DNA from 2 places in the Glutamicibacter sp. FBE19 genome. Region 1 is predicted to be linked to the other one. Evidence: predicted binding sites of a transcription regulator. Region 1 holds the regulator's gene; the other holds the start of a gene.
What was found. The regulator HrcA, encoded in region 1, represses chaperone genes, less so after heat shock. The targets are predictions, from matches to a motif close to TTNGCACTCGNNNNNNNCGAGTGCNAA.
Positions count from the first base shown of each region.

Region 2: groL (chaperonin GroEL) is a predicted target of HrcA. The motif match lies at 2,241-2,267, and genes of this name have one in related genera.

Region 1 is NZ_JACKQN010000003.1:399,134-408,016, reverse strand. Features, by position in the region: gene lepA (translation elongation factor 4) at 1-1,348, shown strand, start outside; gene hemW (radical SAM family heme chaperone HemW) at 1,349-2,578, shown strand; gene H6F58_RS07865 (DUF4870 domain-containing protein) at 2,594-2,995, opposite strand; gene H6F58_RS07860 (DUF3097 domain-containing protein) at 3,085-3,957, opposite strand; gene hrcA (heat-inducible transcriptional repressor HrcA) at 4,086-5,099, shown strand; gene dnaJ (molecular chaperone DnaJ) at 5,167-6,294, shown strand; gene H6F58_RS07845 (16S rRNA (uracil(1498)-N(3))-methyltransferase) at 6,297-7,070, shown strand; gene H6F58_RS07840 (GerMN domain-containing protein) at 7,156-8,067, opposite strand; gene H6F58_RS07835 (PhoH family protein) at 8,379-8,883, shown strand, end outside.
Region 2 is NZ_JACKQN010000007.1:177,517-186,399, forward strand. Features, by position in the region: gene H6F58_RS12655 (DUF4031 domain-containing protein) at 1-279, shown strand, start outside; gene groL (chaperonin GroEL) at 370-2,007, opposite strand; gene H6F58_RS12665 (LytR C-terminal domain-containing protein) at 2,303-2,914, opposite strand; gene H6F58_RS12670 (DUF3263 domain-containing protein) at 2,957-3,247, opposite strand; gene H6F58_RS12675 (uracil-DNA glycosylase) at 3,404-4,177, shown strand; gene H6F58_RS12680 (threonine/serine exporter family protein) at 4,174-5,844, opposite strand; gene H6F58_RS12685 (Atu2307/SP_0267 family LLM class monooxygenase) at 6,046-7,092, shown strand; tRNA gene H6F58_RS12690 (tRNA-Val) at 7,159-7,232, opposite strand; gene H6F58_RS12695 (GNAT family N-acetyltransferase) at 7,646-8,263, shown strand; gene H6F58_RS12700 (hypothetical protein) at 8,267-8,883, opposite strand, start outside.

The DNA of each region.
Region 1 (8,883 bases):
CTGCGAGCCAGATGAGGTGCTCAAGGTATCGGGCAAGACCGGCGAAGGCGTCGAGGCGCTGCTCGATGAGGTCATCAAGCAGCTTCCACCGCCTGTCGGCGATGCCAAAGCGCCAGCGCGCGCCATGATCTTCGACTCGGTGTACGACACCTACCGAGGTGTGGTGACCTATGTGCGTGTTGTCGATGGCAAGCTGTCTCCTCGCGAGAAGATCCAGATGATGTCCACCGGCACCACCCACGAACTGCTGGAAATCGGCGTATCCTCGCCAAACCCGGAGCCCACCAAGGGCCTGGGCGTTGGCGAAGTGGGCTACCTGATCACCGGTGTCAAGGACGTTCGCCAGTCCAAGGTGGGCGATACCGTCACCAACTACCTGAAGCCTGCCAGCGAGTCATTGGGCGGCTACGAAGAAGCCAAGCCAATGGTGTTCTCGGGCCTGTACCCGATGGACGGCACCGATTACCCGGTACTGCGTGATGCGCTGGACAAGCTGCAGCTCAACGACGCCGCCCTGACCTACGAGCCGGAAACGTCTGTCGCCCTGGGCTTCGGCTTCCGCGTGGGCTTCCTGGGCCTATTGCACCTGGAAATCACCCGGCAGCGCCTGGAGTCCGAGTTCAATCTGGATTTGATTTCCACCGCGCCGAACGTGGTGTACGAGGTCATGGGCGAAGACAAGCAGATGATCACCGTGACCAACCCTTCGGAGTTCCCGGACGGAAAGATCCTGGAAGTGCACGAGCCGATGGTGGCCGCCACCATTCTTGCTCCGAGCGAATTCATTGGCGCGGTCATGGAATTGTGCCAGGCCCGGCGCGGCACCATGCGCGGCATGGACTACCTCTCCGAGGACCGCGTGGAGATGCGCTACCACCTGCCGTTGGCTGAAATCGTGTTCGACTTCTTCGACCAGCTCAAGTCCAAGACCCGCGGCTACGCCTCGCTGGACTGGAAGGCCGATGGCGAGCAGGTTGCCGATCTGGTCAAGGTCGATATCTTGTTGCAGGGCGACCAGGTGGATGCGTTTTCCGCGATCACCCACCGGGACAAGGCGTACTCGTACGGCACCATGATGACCTCGAAGCTGCGCGAATTGATTCCCCGCCAGCAGTTCGAGGTGCCGATCCAGGCTGCCATCGGTTCGCGCATCATCGCCCGCGAGAACATCCGCGCGATCCGCAAGGACGTGCTGGCCAAGTGCTACGGCGGCGATATCAGCCGCAAGCGCAAGCTGCTGGAGAAGCAGAAGGAAGGCAAGAAGCGCATGAAGATGGTTGGCCGCGTGGAAGTTCCGCAGGAAGCCTTCATCGCAGCCCTGTCCACCGACGAGCCGAAAAAGAAGTAAATGCCATCAGTACTGCCTGACGGCGATCCGGCTCCGGCCGATGGTCTGCTCCCGGCCTCATGCGCGCATGAGGCCCAGGGGCGGACCATGTCCTTTTATGTCCATATTCCGTTCTGCACGGTGCGCTGCGGCTACTGCGATTTCAATACGTACACCGCCACCGAGCTGGGTTCGGGCTCGAGCCAGGCGACCTATGCTGCCACGGTGAGCAAGGAAATCAGCTTTGCCCGCGAGGTGATGGAGCGCTCGGGCCAGCCGCACCGGGAAATTGAAACCGTCTTCTTTGGCGGCGGCACTCCGACGCTATTGCCCGCCGGCGACTTGGTATCGGTGCTCGGTCAAATTCGCCGGGACTTCGGCCTGAAGCCGGGTGCGGAAATCACCACCGAGGCCAACCCCGATTCGGTGACCCGCGAAAGCTTGCAGGAACTGGCCGACGGCGGATTCACCCGTGTTTCCTTCGGAATGCAGTCTGCTGTGCCCCATGTGCTCAAGGTCCTGGAACGAACCCATGACCCCAAGCGGGTGCCCCAGGCTGTGGCATGGGCTCGCGAAGCCGGCCTTGATGTCAGCGTCGATCTGATCTACGGCACTCCGGGGGAGAGCCTGGAAGATTGGCGCATGAGCATCGAAGCGGCGCTGAGCTACGAGCCGGACCATATCTCCGCCTATGCGCTGATCATCGAAGAGGGAACCAAGCTTGCTGCGCAAATCCGCCGTGGCGAGGTTCCCAATATCGACGATGATGACCATGCCGAGAAATACCAGATGGCTGATGAGATGTTCGCTGCCGCCGGTTTCTCCTGGTACGAAGTGAGCAATTGGGCCAAGACTCCAGCCAATGCCTGCCAGCACAATATTGCGTATTGGAAGGGCGGCGATTGGTGGGGCGCAGGACCTGGCGCGCATTCGCACGTCGGCGGCCTGCGCTGGTGGAATGTGAAGCATCCAGCTGCGTATCAGCAGCGCATTGATGCCGGGATCTCTCCCGGCCACGGCCGAGAGTACCCCGATGCCCAGGCTGTCCAGCTGGAGCGAACGATGCTGTTGACCCGCCTGAGTTCCGGCATGCAAATCAGTGAGCTCGATGCCACCGGGCGCACCAAGGTCGCGGGGCTGATTGCTGATGAACTGATTGATGCCAAGGCGGCTTTTGCCGGCACCTTGGTGTTAACGCAACGAGGCCGGCTGCTAGCCGACCTCGTGGTGCGAGAATTGCTCGATTTCTAGACCTGGGTAGATCTGCTACTTCATCAGGCGAAGATTGAACTTGTAGCGGTAGGGGCGTCCCTTGTTGGCCTGAATGGCGGCAAGGGCGCCTGAAACCGTCATGTAAACCCACAGGGCCACGGCAAGCACTGAGAAGAGCCAGCCGATGCCGGGCAGGATCGTGCAGACGTTCAGCGCGATCGCCAGGATGGTGAGCGGGAAAGTGAAGTTGAAGGCTTCCTTGGATTCCTGGGCGGTGAATGCGCCCCGGTCGCGGAAAACCGCAAAAATAATGGCAGACGGAATGCAGCCGAGAATGGCGCCGAAGTGGGCCATGGTCGACCATTGCCGGTCCTCGGTTGGAGTCAGCGGCAACGCAGCGGTTCGCGATCCTTCGAAGCGCGAATTCTCCGATGACTGCGTCTGGCGTGAAGTCACTATTTTCCCTTGTCTTGCTGTGGCTGGTTTCTTCTCCATCATAGCTGGCTCGGTTCACGCAGAGGCTTGATTACCGGGCTAAAGTCCAGCTATTGGTCAATTGTTAGGAAACCGTAATCTTCGGTGGTCAGAAAATCGATCAATTCTTCTATTCTTCCCAAAAGCTGTGGTTCCAGCTGCCCATAGTGCGAGACCGTGGACAGGATCCGCTGCCAGCCGATACCGATATCCTCGGCAGATTCGTGCGGCCAGCCGAAGGCGCGGAGCACACCGGTTTTCCAGTCGGTGCCCTTGGGGATGACAGGCCAGGCCTTGATTCCGAGCGTCGCGGGCTTGATCGCTTGCCAGACGTCGATATACGGGTGCCCGAGGATCAGGACGTTCTGTGCCGCGCCGGGGACCTTCATGGCCTCGGCGGCAATATGGGCCTCTTTGGTGCCGGCCACGAGGTGGTCAACGAGGATGCCAAGGCGGCGTTCGGGAGAAGGTGCGAAATCGCGGATGGCTCCGGCCAGGTCGTCAACACCGTGCAGCGGTTCAACAACGATCCCCTCAACACGCAGGTCATGGCCCCAAACCTTTTCCACGAGTTCTGCATCGTGCTTGCCTTCCACCCAGATGCGGCTGGCGCGTGCCTGGCGGGCCTTCAATCCGGTGACCGCCCGGGAGCCGGAAGCGGAGACCATGGTCTTGGGCTGCGCGGCCTTGGCTACCGGATCAACCATCTCGACGGGTTCGCCTTCGAGATAGAATCCGAAACCGGCCTGGAACGAGCGCGTCTTGCCATGGCGGTCCTCCAGCACGATGATGCGCATGCCGCCGGACTTCTCGGTACGCGTGACTTCGCCAACCCAGCCTGAGGTGGCATCTTCCAGAACCATGCCGCGTTCGATGGGTACCTGGCGGAGTTTTTTCTGTGCCGGGGCACTGAGATCTTGCGGTCCCCAGGAGTAATTAGCCACGTACTGCCTTTCGCTGTGATCGAATACGCTCGAAATCCAATGCTAGCAACCGTTGAACGTATTAGACTTGGCACTTGACAGGTTAGAGTGCCAAACCCTTCTGATAGGGATGCCAAGGAGGTGGCGTTGTGAGTGAGCTTCGGCGTTTGGATGTTTTGCGCGCCATCGTGGAAGACTACGTCCAGTCGCGTGAACCGGTTGGTTCCAAGGCGCTGCTCGATCGGCACAATCTTGGCGTCAGTGCGGCCACGATCCGAAATGACATGGCCCTGCTGGAAGAAGAGGGCCTGATTGCTGCCCCTCACACCTCATCGGGCCGTATTCCGACCGAAAAGGGCTATCGCCGTTTTGTCGATGAGATTGGCGAGCTCAAGCCGCTGTCCAGGGCAGAACGCGATGCCATCAACAAGATCCTGGATGACTCCACCGACCTGGATGAGATGCTCAAGAGCACTGTTCGGCTCTTGGCCAGGCTGACCAATCAGGTGGCGATGATCCAGGTGCCGCACTACGACACCGCGTCGCTGAAGAACCTCGAACTGCTCAGCTTGGGCAGCTCCCAGGTGCTGATGGTCATGATTGCCTCCAACGGCACCGTGGACCAGCGCATGATGGCCGTTGCGCGCTTGTACTCGGATGCCGAATTGGCCGACCTGAAGCTGTGGCTGCTCAATAGTTTCGAGGGAGTCCAGCTCGCCGATCTGAGCGGCAAGCTGACCCGCGCCGGGCTGAACCCGCAACAGCAATCCGAGCCATTGGTGGACAGCGTATTGCACGCCTTGGAAGAAATGGCCCAGGCAGCCAATACCCAGCGCATCATCATGTCTGGAACAGCCAACTTGGCCCGCGTGGAAGGCGACTTCCCGCTGACCATCACCCCGGTGCTCGAAGCCCTCGAAGAACAGGTCGTGCTGCTCAAGCTCTTCTCCGAGCTGGAGGCCGACTCGCGCGGCGTGGCGGTGGCCATCGGCACCGAGCATCACTACGGGCAGCTCTCGGAGGCCGCGGTGATTGCCACGACCTACGGAGCCGACGTGCGCAACAAGCTGGGCGTGCTCGGCCCAACCCGCATGAACTATCCAACATCGATGGCCTCGGTGCGGGCAGTAGCCCGCTACCTGTCAAAGATTTTGGCGCACTAGCTACGCTGGCGATACGCTTAGCATTTTGTTGAACTTTGCATTTTTAGGAAAGGACACGGCGAATAACGTGAGCTCGCATTACGAGACCCTGGGCGTTGCCAAGGACGCGACCCCTCAGGAAATCAAGAGTGCCTACCGAAAGCTGGCACGCAAACTGCACCCGGATGTGAATCCAAGCGAGGACGCCGCAGAGCAGTTTAAGCTTGTGACCCGCGCTTACGAGGTTCTTTCCGACCAGACCAAGCGCTCGAACTACGATGCAACTGGCGATGAGAACGGCAACGGCCACCCGGGCTTTGGCGGCGGCGGCGGCCAAGGCTTCGGCGGGTTCGGCGACATCTTCGAGCAGTTCTTCGGCGGCGGCCAGGCCCAGGGCCCGGCATCTCGTACCCAGCCGGGCCGCGACGCGCTGATCACCATCACGATCGACTTGGAAGACGCGGTCAAGGGCACCGTCTACCCGCTGGAGATGGAAACGGCAGTCACCTGCAAGACCTGCAACGGCACGTGCACCCGCGAGGGCACCAGCCCGGTCACCTGCGATATCTGCCACGGTGCCGGACAGGTGCAGCGGCCGGTCCGCTCCTTCCTCGGCCAGATGATGACGGTGGAGACCTGTGCGGCCTGCCGCGGCTTCGGCACGACCATTCCGGACCCATGCTTGGAGTGCAACGGCGAAGGACGCGTGCGCGAGCATGTCTCGAAGTCGCTGAATGTTCCAGCAGGTGTCGATTCGGGCACCCGCATCCAGCTGCGCGGCCAGGGCGAAGCAGGCCCCGGCGGTGGACCGAATGGCAACCTGTTTGTCGAGGTCGACGTGCGCCGCCACAAGGTCTTCGAACGCGCGCAGACCGACCTGCACGCCAAGATGAGCCTGCCGATGACCGCAGCCGCACTGGGTTGCGAGCTCAAGCTGGAAACCTTCGACGGCGAACAGCCGATCAACGTGGAGGCCGGTGCGCAAGACGGAGACACCGTCACCTTGCCAGGATTGGGCGTGCCACGCCTTCGTGGTGGCAAGCGCGGCGACATCATCGTGCATCTTCAGGTGGAGACCCCGACCAAGCTGGACGCTGCACAGCGCGATCTGCTCGAGCAGCTGGCCAAGCTGCGAGGCGAGGAAATGACCGCTGGACGCGTTGAGCATTCAGGCGGCATGTTCTCGCGGCTGCGCGACAAGCTGAACCAGCGCTGAGCATGAGCAACCACAGCTTCGTCATCGACCCCGAACTGGCACGAAACTCAGTGCCGGGGGATACCTTGGAGCTCTCCGGCCCAGAGGCCCATCACGCGGTGACGGTCAAACGAGTCGCAGCAGGCGAGCACCTGGACTTGCTCGACGGCCAGGGACTTCGCCTTACAGTCGAAGTACTGGGCACCGGCAAGGACCTGCTGCGCGCCAGGGTGCTCGAATGCACCCAGGAAACCGGCAGCGACCATCCGGTCACCCTGGTGCAGGCGCTGTCCAAGGGCGAACGTGATTTGCAAGCCGTCGAGTCAGCGGTGGAGCTTGGAGTGCTTGCGGTGCGCCCGTGGCAAGCTGACCGGTCGATCGTGCGCTGGAATGCGGCCAAGACGGATAAGGCCCTGGCCAAATGGCGGGCCCAGGTCCGCTCAGCCCAGAAGCAATCGCGTCGCGCTTTCGAACCCGAGGTTTTGGCACCGGCCCATTCCAAGGAACTAGCGAAGGCTGTTGCTGAGGATGTCCAGGCTGGGGCACTGGTTCTGGTGCTGCACGAGAAGGCCAGGGAGCCGGTGGCGGCGCATGTCGCCGGCTGGCTTGCCGGGGCGGAACAGGGGCAGAAGGTTGTGATGATCGTCGGCCCCGAAGGGGGAATCTCCGATTCGGAACTGGAGTCATTCACCGATGCTGGAGCGCATGCCGCCTTGTTGGGCCAGCACGTATTGCGGGCTTCCACCGCAGGACCGGCAGCGCTGGTACTGATCCGGCATTTGCTTGGAGAAATCTGACTAATATGGCTATCCGCGGGCACCTTGTGAAAGGTGCCCGCGGATTTTTGGTTTCCAGGGAAAAATAAAGCGGTTCAAGCGCCGGTTATTTAACCGTGAAGACTGAAGTCACTTCGCCGACTTTTGCATCCGATTCGGTTTCCATGCCCCAGAAAGTGAGCCTGTAGGAACCGGGGGAGAGCCGCTCGCTGATGCTGAACGCGCCATTTTTTTCAATTTTTCCAGGTATCACCTGCTTCTGCGCGGTGATCACCGTGAGCTTGCCGTCAGCGTCTTTTTTCTGCAGGGAGTAGAAGGTTCCAATATCAAATTTGGTCGTTCGTCCATTGATCCGCACTTTGCCATCTGCCAGTACCGTTCCGTACTGCGGATCCACGATCCAGATCGGCGCCATGAACTTGGGGTTGCGCTCATAAACGTCTTTTAGCCGATACCCGTCAAAAACGTCAGCATTCGGCTGGCCATCAACAAGGATCTTCACCGTCGGGGCAGTTTCGCCCACCAGAAGGCCGGAACTAGAGGCTGCAGCCGTTGCCGTGAAGACCAGCTGCTGGATCGAGCGTTCCGAGAGGCCTTCATCGAGATGTGCGCTGAAGACCTTGGCGGGCAAGTCCAAGGTGATCACGTTGGTGCTGCTCATCGAGACGCCGATCTCGTCAGATGCGCCCAGATGCGTGTAGCGATGCGGTCCGGCAGGCTCGGCAGACAGCAAGGTCCAGATGGCGTCGCCGACCGGTTCATTGTGGCGGTTATCCGGCAGATACTCGCGATACAGGAACACTCCGGTATCCGTATTTTCCAGCCAGTAGATCGGCAGCTTGGTTGCCATGCCGATCTTTTCGCCAGCGTCGGTGGCACTAGGCAGGTTCAAGGACTCGGCGTTTGCGCTTGTTGGCATCTCAAAGGAGCTCTCGCGATTGCTCAAGCCGCAACCAGCGGCGATCACGAGGGCGGCAGCAATTCCGACAACGCCAATTCGGCGCGGAATTTTCTGCAAGAACCTTGACTGCACTACATACCAATCCGTGAAACTTTTTCGGTTTTGGGCTCGCAAAACATTTTGGAGCCGCTGTCATAGCTTGCCATACGAGTTGCCGCAATCTGCCCGAAATCGGCCCCGCTTACTAATCCGTAACCAAATCTATATCTTCGCGACCTGCTGGGAATAGATTCATTTAAGACTACTTTCAGGTTCTGCCCTTACGCTCAGGCCTGAATTTCCACCGGAAAACCCGATGACTGGATAGAATGGGACCAAGGACAAAGCAACACCACCATCAAGCTCACCAAAGGGGCACCAAGCACTGCATGCAGGTTGAACAGAATAAGACGCAAGCGGACTCTGAGTCCGCATCGCTCACCATTAGTTTTGATACAGCTGAACTCATGATTGCTACCTTGGGCCCGAATGATGAGCTCTTGCGAATCCTCTCCGGGGCCTACCCGCAGGTGAGTTTCCGGCCTAATGGCCAAGCCCTGGTGCTGGCAGGAAACCCGCAACAGGTCCGCAAGGCGCAGCGGGTGGCCGAAGAAGCACGATCGCTGGCGATGCGCGGTTCACGCATGAGCGCGGAGACCATCGAGCAGATCATCAAGATGCTCAGCGCCGGGAACCCCGACGCGCCCACCGATGTTCTGGGCCTGAAGATCCTCTCTGGCCGCGGCCGCTCCATTCGCCCCAAGACGGTTAACCAGAAAAGCTACGTCGATGCCATCGAAGAGTCGACCATTACCTTCGGCATCGGGCCTGCAGGCACCGGCAAGACCTTCCTGGCCATGGCCATGGCTGTCGCCGCCTTGCAGGACAAGCAGG
Region 2 (8,883 bases), on a different contig from region 1:
CCGGGCGAAACGGACCGCCTGGGACGGATCTTGTGCGATGCGGACCTGGAAGTATTGGCCCGCCCCGAACCGGCCTATCAACGTTATGCCCATGCGATCTATCAAGAGTATGCCCACCTTCCCCGCCACGTTTTGGCTGAAGGTCGCAGCAAGATACTCTCGGCCCTGCTGGCCAAGGTCTCGATTTACGCTACGGCAGCTGGGCGCGAACGGTGGGAATCGGCTGCGCGGACCAACTTGGGTCGAGAGCTGGAACATCTGCAGAGCTGGATGCTCTAGCCCGTATTCGCCGCGTTAACTGCTGATGGCCTGGTACCCGAAGGTACCAGGCCATCAGCGCAGGTGATGCACTAGATCAGCATGGAGGGCTTAGAAGCCGCCCATTCCGCCCATGCCGCCCATGTCATCGCCACCGGCTGGGGCAGCGCCAGCAGGAGCTGGCTTCTCTGCAACAACAGCTTCAGTGGTCAAGAACAGGCCAGCGATCGAAGCTGCGTTCTGCAGTGCCGAACGGGTCACCTTCACTGGGTCGTTCACGCCAGCTTCCAGCAGGTCAACGTACTGACCGGTGGCAGCGTTCAGGCCGTGGCCAGCGGCCAGGCCCTTGACCTTGTCGGCGACAACGCCTGGCTCCATGCCAGCGTTCAGTGCGATCTGCTTCAGTGGAGCTTCGATGCCAACGCGAACGATGTTCGCGCCGGTTGCTTCGTCGCCTTCCAGCTCAAGCTTTGCGAATGCAGCAGCGCCAGCCTGGATCAGTGCAACGCCACCACCGGCGACGATGCCCTCTTCAACGGCTGCCTTGGCGTTGCGCACGGCATCTTCGATGCGGTGCTTGCGCTCCTTGAGCTCCACCTCGGTAGCAGCGCCGGCCTTCAGCACAGCGACACCGCCGGAGAGCTTTGCGTGGCGCTCCTGCAGCTTCTCGCGGTCGTAGTCCGAGTCGGTGTTCTTGATCTCGGCTGCGATCTGGGCCTTGCGGCCGTCGATTGCGTCGGCTTCGCCGCCGCCTTCAACGATGGTGGTCTCGTCCTTGGTGATAACGACCTTGCGGGCGGTACCCAGAACTTCGAGGCCAACGTTGTCCAGGGACAGGCCGATTTCCTCGGAAACAACCTGGCCGCCGGTCAGGATGGCGATGTCGGTCAACATGGCCTTGCGGCGGTCGCCGAAGCCCGGAGCCTTGACGGCAACGGACTTGAACAGGCCACGGATCTTGTTCAGGATCAGGGTGGCCAGGGCTTCGCCCTCGACGTCTTCGGCGATGATCAGCAGCGACTTGTTCGACTGCATGACCTTCTCCAGCAAGGTAACCATGTCCTTGACCGAGGAGATCTTCGAGTTGACGATCAGGATGTATGGGTCTTCCAGGACGGTTTCCTGGCGCTCTGCGTCGGTGACGAAGTAAGCGGAGATGTAGCCCTTGTCGAAGCGCATGCCCTCGGCCAGCTCCAGCTCCAGGCCGAAGGTGTTGGACTCTTCAACGGTGATAACGCCCTGCTCGCCGACCTTGTCGAGAGCTTCAGCGATCAGGCCACCGATTTCCTTGTCGCCAGCGGAGATCGAAGCGGTAGCAGCGATCTGCTCCTTGGATTCGATCTTCTTCGCTGCGGCGAACAGTTCTGCGGTGACGGCTTCTACAGCCTTGTCGATACCGCGGCGCAGTGCGATCGGGTCGGCACCTGCAGCAACGTTGCGCAGGCCTTCCTTGACCAGTGCCTGTGCGAGCACGGTAGCGGTGGTGGTACCGTCGCCAGCGACGTCGTCAGTCTTCTTGGCAACTTCCTTGACCAGCTCGGCGCCGATCTTCTCGTAAGGATCTTCGAGGTCGATCTCCTTAGCGATGGACACGCCGTCGTTGGTGATAGTAGGAGCGCCCCACTTCTTCTCCAGAACAACGTTGCGGCCGCGTGGGCCCAAGGTCACCTTTACCGCGTCAGCAAGGGTGTTCAGTCCGCGCTCGAGTCCGCGGCGTGCTTCCTCGTCAAATGCAATCATCTTGGCCATAGTGGCTTTCGGTCCTTTCGGGACGATTTTGCGAAAATGCAACCGACAGACAGCGCCCGCGACGGACGAGTGGACCGGTGCGGCATCGGGCCGGCAACCGTTTCAACTCTCGCTATCTGAGGTATTTTCCACGCTCCATCCGCCGTGGCGCTAACCGGTGCGCTCGCGTTCCGCAGGGAACGCAAAAACCGACCGGCGTTAGCAGTCGCAGCGTAAGAGTGCTAATACAAATATTGGCACTCTCGCATGGCGAGTGCAAGCCGGTCGGCTCTGAGCGAAGGGAATTATGAACGAATTATTCGTTCAGCCCCAGCGGGTCATCGGTGCCCAGCACGACGGTGACCCGATCGGGAATGTTATTGGTCTGCAAAACTTCGTCAATATTAAGGACTTCAGCAGCTTTTTCCGCGGTGGTGCGGTAGGCCTCTGACATGTAGTACACGGCGGAAACATCCGCCGGCTTGCTCCAGTTATCGGCGACGATGTTGGTGAACCCGGCTTCTGCCATGGCCTCTTGGCCAGCACCCGCGACGCCGGCAACATTCGCGCCGTTGTACACGCCGATCTTCTGGCCAAAGAGCACGTCTGCTTCATCAATGGTGCTGGATGGCGATGCGGATTCGCTCGGTGAAGCCTCCTGCGAACTATCGGCAGACTCCCCGCCGCCTTGGGACTGCAAGCTCTCATCGCTGGAAGGGCCCGCGAGGCTGTCTTTGAGCTGGGGGCCGAAGATGAAGGATGCTACGCCGATGGCCAGGACGATCACGGCCGTCAGCACTACCCACAGCAATTTGCCACCGGTTGACTTTGAGGCCGCGGACTGCGCCCATCCGTGCGCATGGTGCGAACCGACACGGGTGTTGAACTCCGGAACGCGATCAAATTCGTCACGCGGGTAGTTGGTCATTCTTGTCCTTGCTCGAGGTCTGACTGGTCACGGCAGGCTGGGTTATCGTCCCGAGCCGACCTTACCGCCCACACGACGTTTTGTTGAACGTGTTCTGCGCAGTCGCTTAACCAGCATCGGGTCGTAGGCCATCGCCGCATCCGTCTCAATCAGCTGGTTCAGCAGCTGATAGTAATTGGTTGGAGACATGGAGAACTGCTTGGTAATCGCTTGTTCCTTGGCTCCGGCATACTTCCACCACAATTTTTCCAAGCTCAGGATCTGTTGCGAACGTTCGTCGAGTTCCGAGTCTGGGTTCATCACAAAATCCACCAACAACTCTTTCTCAGCCATCCGTTCTCACCTCTGTCCTCGGCTCAGTTTTTGCGCATTTCATTCATGCATGTACTCCACCACTGGTAGACATACCACCGACATTCTAACCAATCTCTTTAGCTATCGCCGTGTGGCCTGGCACAGGCACGCCAGAAAAACGGAACAATAGCGTCTATGGATGAAATGCAAGAACCCCTGTTCGAGGCTCCTGGGCCACAGCCGGCACCCGTGTATGAACCAGCAGAATTCCCGTTCTTCCACGGAGCGCAATCCATGGCCGACCACGGATTTATTGCTCAAGATTGGGTTCCTGCGCTCAGCAAGCAAGATGAAAATCTTCGCCAGCTTGCCCTCGAATTAACCGAACGTTCATCACAAGGCGAAACATTGCTCCCCGATCCCGAGGTGATGTTCCGCGCACTATCTTTGCCTTTAGCTGAGGTCAAGGTCCTGATCATCGGCCAAGACCCCTACCCGACACCGGGGCATCCCAACGGATTGGCCTTTGCGGCCAACAAGCGTGTTCGCCCCTTGCCACGCTCGTTGAATAACATCTACAAGGAGCTCGAAGCCGACTTGGGGATCACCCCTGCGTCGCATCCTGATTTGAGTGCCTGGCAGCAACGCGGGGTACTGCTGCTCAACCAGGTGCTTTCGGTCACCGCAGGCCAGGCCGGTTCACACCAAAAGATCGGGTGGGAACCAATCATTGCGTCCCTGCTGTCCGCGCTGAACGAGCGTTCCGCTCCCCCGATCGCCATTCTCTGGGGCAATCATGCACAGAAGTTCTCGCCTGCCCTGGGGAATCTGCCGCAATTGCGCAGCGCCCATCCATCGCCGCTCTCGGCTTCGAGGGGCTTTTTCGGCTCAAAACCCTTTTCAGAAGCCAATCGACTCCTGTCCGCACAGGGACATGAGCCGATTGACTGGAGTTTGCCGCCAGCCTAGCGGCGGCGGATGCGTCGCCGTTCGCGCCGGGCGTTAGAGGTGAGCGGGCGGCATAGGGTTTCACCGAAGACGACTCCTCCGGCGATGGAGAGCATGATGGCCATCGCGTTAAACATCTCAACGAGACCTGTAGCCATGTCGTCGACGTTGATCACGATGCCGTACATGGCCCGGAAGATCATGAGGCCTGGAAGCAGGAACATGACCGCCGGTGCTGCCAGAACCAGCTGCGGCGTGCGCAATTTGTCTGATGCGAAGCGAGCCGCAAAGCCGACGACTGTGGCGACAAGTGCTGGAACCGCACGGTCGCCCAGGCCCATGTTCTCGGCGAGCAGCTGCACGAGGTAGCCGCCCACCGCAATGCCAGCGGTAGGCAGCAGCAAGCGCAGCGCACTTTGCTCCGTAATGGCACCGGCAACAATGGCGACAGCTACCAGCACGACCAAGAGCCATGCGGGGTACTCGGTAGTTACGATCTGGTGTACATCGACTTCCCCGCCGCCGAGCACATCGGAGACCACCAAGGCGGCGGCAATGCCGCTCAAGATCGCCCCGTAGGTCAGGCTGGCGGAGAACAAGCGCCCCACCGCAGTCACCGGGAAACCGTTGATCGCATCTTGCAGCGCCGAGACAAACCGCCCCGAAGGCAGCAAGAGCAGGATACCGCCGGAAACCACCAGCGCCGGATCCAACGGAGCATGCAGCTGATGCCCAATCAATGCGATGCCGGTGATGACCATCGTCGATGCGGCAATAGTGAAGAATTCCGGGACCCGCCAGCGCGAGCCGTATCGGCCAATCTGGGTGACCAGGCTGGAGGAGAACATGGCCACCAGCGCACCGGCCCATGAGCCGCCAATGAAAAGCACAAATGCCGCTGCGAACAGGGCACGCCCGCAAGCGACAATCCACCGGGGAAAGGGCTTTGGCCGGCGCGTAATTTCTTTCAGGCGCTTGGCCGAAGCGCTGCGCGACACCCCGCCCGCGATGATGTCGGAGACCAACTCATGCACCAGGACGAGCCCTGCGTAGTTGGAGGTGTAGGAACGGACCACGCGCAATACCGAATAGCTTTCGGCATCAGGCGGGCTGTAGTTCAAGTGCAAGGACTGGTTGGTGATGTCCACGTCCAAATGGCTCAAGCCCAGCGCTGCGGTCACCGCGATGATGCTGGTTTCCACTTCCAACGCGCCAGCGCCGTAGCGGATCAGGGTCTCTCCCAAGTCCAGGGCGAATTCCATGGTGCGGCGCGATGAAGCGTCCTGCTGGTCGTTGACCTTGGGATTGGCGTAAGGGGTTCCCTGCAGACGCTCGACAATGTTCAGCGCCTGGGTTGGCGGGGTGTCCGAGATCCACATTTTTGCCAGCAGCCGGCGCGCCACCGGGTTGGCGCGCGTTGGCATCAGGGTGATGCCTTCATCGGTGGTGTGGACCTGGCCGGTGCGCCACTCGATATCCGAGGCGTCGGCAGCGGCCACGTTGGCGCTGACTGCCGTGTTCAGCGGGAGCTCAGAAGCAGTGGGCGGCTCTTCTAGCGGTTCTTCCGGGTGAAAGCCCATGTTGATTTCACTGGTGGAAATACGAGGTAGCGCACCGGCCGATGGCGCTGGATCTTCGCCGATCCGTGGTGGCACTGCGCCATGCTCTTCGTCAGATCGATGCGCCACTAATTTTGCCCCCTCAGCCAATGCTTTCCCATGCAATTTACGATACAACCCGTGGGCAATAAGTTCGCGTGAACGTGCGTAAATCACTAGGTAGCGCCGAACACATTTCCCGGCAATTCCCGCCTGCGGAATATCGCTGGCCCGATGGTGGTTGCAAGCATTTGAACTTAGATGCTTTTGCATACATATCGGAGGTCATTGATGAGCAGCAAACTTCTCTTGCCGGAGATCGGCGCCGAAACCTTTGGCGACATCAGCGAGGACGCCCAGGGCAATCCGCTGACCCATGCGCAAGTGATTCGCAACGTCATCGCCCAGGGCCAGGCGGCCGAAGCAGCGAATCTGGACTTCTTTGGCGTCGGCGAACACCATCGCGATGATTATGCCGTGTCATCCCCGGAAATCGTATTGGCCGCATTGGCCAGCACCACCAAGCAGATCAAGCTGGGCACCGCCGTGACGGTCCTTTCCAGCGATGATCCGGTCAGGGTGTACCAGCGCTTTGCAACCCTCGATGCCATTTCCCAGGGGCGCACCGAAATCGTGGCCGGGCGCGGATCTTTTATTGAATCTTTCCCCTTGTTCGGCTTCGAGCTTGATGACTATGAAGCGCTCTACGAGGAGAAGCTGGATCTCCTGGCCAGATTGCGCCATGGAAATCCGGTGGTCTGGCACGGGAAGCACCGCTCCGCGCTGCGCAACCAGCAGGTTTATCCCCTGCTGGAGAACCAGCCGCTGACCACTTGGGTGGGCGTCGGTGGCAGCCCGCAGTCCGTTGTTCGCGCCGCGCGCCACGGGCTTCCGCTGTTCCTGGCCATCATCGGGGGCCAGCCCTCGGGCTTTGAAGGACTGGTGCATTTGTACCAACGTTCCCTCAAGGAATTCGGGCACGATGAACAACCGGTGGCCGCGCACTTCCACGGGTTGGTGGCCGGCAGCGACGAGGAAGCGCTGGAAACCCTCTGGCCTCATTACCAGCGGACCATGAACCGGCTGGGCGCCGAGCGCGGATGGCCGCCAGCGAGCAAGATGCGATTGCAGGCCGCCATGGGGCCGGAGGGGGCAATGATGGCCGGCAGCGCGCAAACCGTGGCTTCGAAGCTCGCCTCGGCCACCAGGAAACTCGGGCTATCCCGCGCTGACATCAAGTACTCAGCCGGATCATTGCCGCATGAGGCCATGATGAACAGCATTAGGCTGCTGGGCGAAGAAGTGAAGCCCCGCGTCCACGAATTGCTCGGGGCCTAGAGCCCGCTTCGCATGGCGAAGCTCCATGAACGCAAAAATGCCACCATCTCTGGTGGCATTTTTTCGTGGATCTTACTGGACTCGAACCAGCGACCTTTCGCGTGTGAGGCGAACGCTCTAACCAACTGAGCTAAAGATCCATACTTGCGCTTTGACCGCAGGGCCAAGCACCTACATGATCTTAGCTGGTGATAACTCGCGCACCAAATCGGCAGCCTGCTTCAAGCGGCAGAGCGCACCGCGGCAGACGCGCTCAGACCCAGCCGCACGATGACCTTTCCGCCTCCGGATATGCCACATGATCAGCCCGGAAAAACCGCGCCAAATAGTTTATTTTCATGTCACCTGAAAGTAGCTGTTTCCACTTGTCAAAACGGGACTTTAGGCTCCATAATTTTTCTAGCTCATCGAGCTCAAACTGGACCCTACAAGGAAGTTGCCGGAAGCCGCCGGCATCGGTCCCCTCAAGGCCAACGAAACCGCACGGCAGGTCAGACCTGGTCGCGCAAAAGCCTCATTTTTCGTTCGTTCTTTTTCTCTAGGACCGTACCCAGTGTTTGAAAACCTGAACTTCTCCTTGTCACCGCTCTGCGTTCTGCCAGAGCAGCGTGAAGAATTGGCACAGCTCTACCCTGTCATCGACCAGCGCTGGCACCAGAAATTCGACCGGCTCAGCCTGCTGGTCACGGTGCGCGACCGTGGCACGCTCGTGGCTGCCGGGTTGGTTCACGACTCGATCGTCGCACCCACCGACTCGATGAACGCCGTGGAGCTGGGCTGCATGGCCGTGCGCCCCGAGTACCGCCGGCTGGGCATCCGCCAGCATGTGACCTCATTGCGCCTGGAGCACGCAGTGCGCTCGGGCAAAACGCCCATCATCGTGATCGATGCGCAAAATCCTGCTTCCTGGGCCTTCTACGAACGCTCCGAGATGTGGGACCGCGAACGCAGCTTCGAACAGGAAGGCCGGCTGAAGTTCATCTACCGCGCTACCCGGGCCGCCTGGGAGTGGGTGGAGAACTTGCCACAGGCCTCGGAAGACTGCGTGGAGATCATCGCGCCGCCAGCCGCGATTCCTGCGCCATGTTTTGCCACAGCACCGGCAATCGGGCCGTCTTTGGGCATTCAGCTGCCCCGCGGCGACCAGATGCCGGCACTTGGGATGATCTAGAGCCTAGAACAGGGCGTCCTGCTGCTCGTCGACCCATTCATGACCGGGCAGCGGCGCCACTTCGCCGGCTCGGCGAGCGCGGGCCGCTTCATGGAGGTCGATGGGGGTGACTTTAAGGACGGTGTCGACCATGGCATTAAGGAACTGTGCCGTGGCGATGTCCTGGGGCACCGGAGGGTGCACGCACCTGACTTCCGGGTTATCCGAGTCGTCGTCCCAGTCGACCAGCAGCAGGCCGGTCGCGGTATAGCCAAACCCATCGCCGAAGTCCCGCAGCTTGCGGATCATGTCCACGGTGCGGCGGAAGGCCGCCGGTTCCGATTCAAGGATGGTGGCGCGTTGCACGAAGAAGAACCCGACCGCTGCCAGCGGATACCGCGCGCGAAGATTCGCTGCGTCTCCATAGGCTTCTTCATAGCGGTTGGCGAGGTTCTTGCCGAACGATGACGTCATGGCCTTGGTGCTCAGCAGCAACTCGGGGCCGGTGGACCAATGGGTCATCACCACATCGGTCTGTTTCATGTAGGCGCGGCCCAGGATCCTCGCATCGGTGCTCCCGGCCTTGCCGGCCATGATCGACTCGTGGACCTCGTCGGCCAATCGCTCCGGCAATCGGCGCA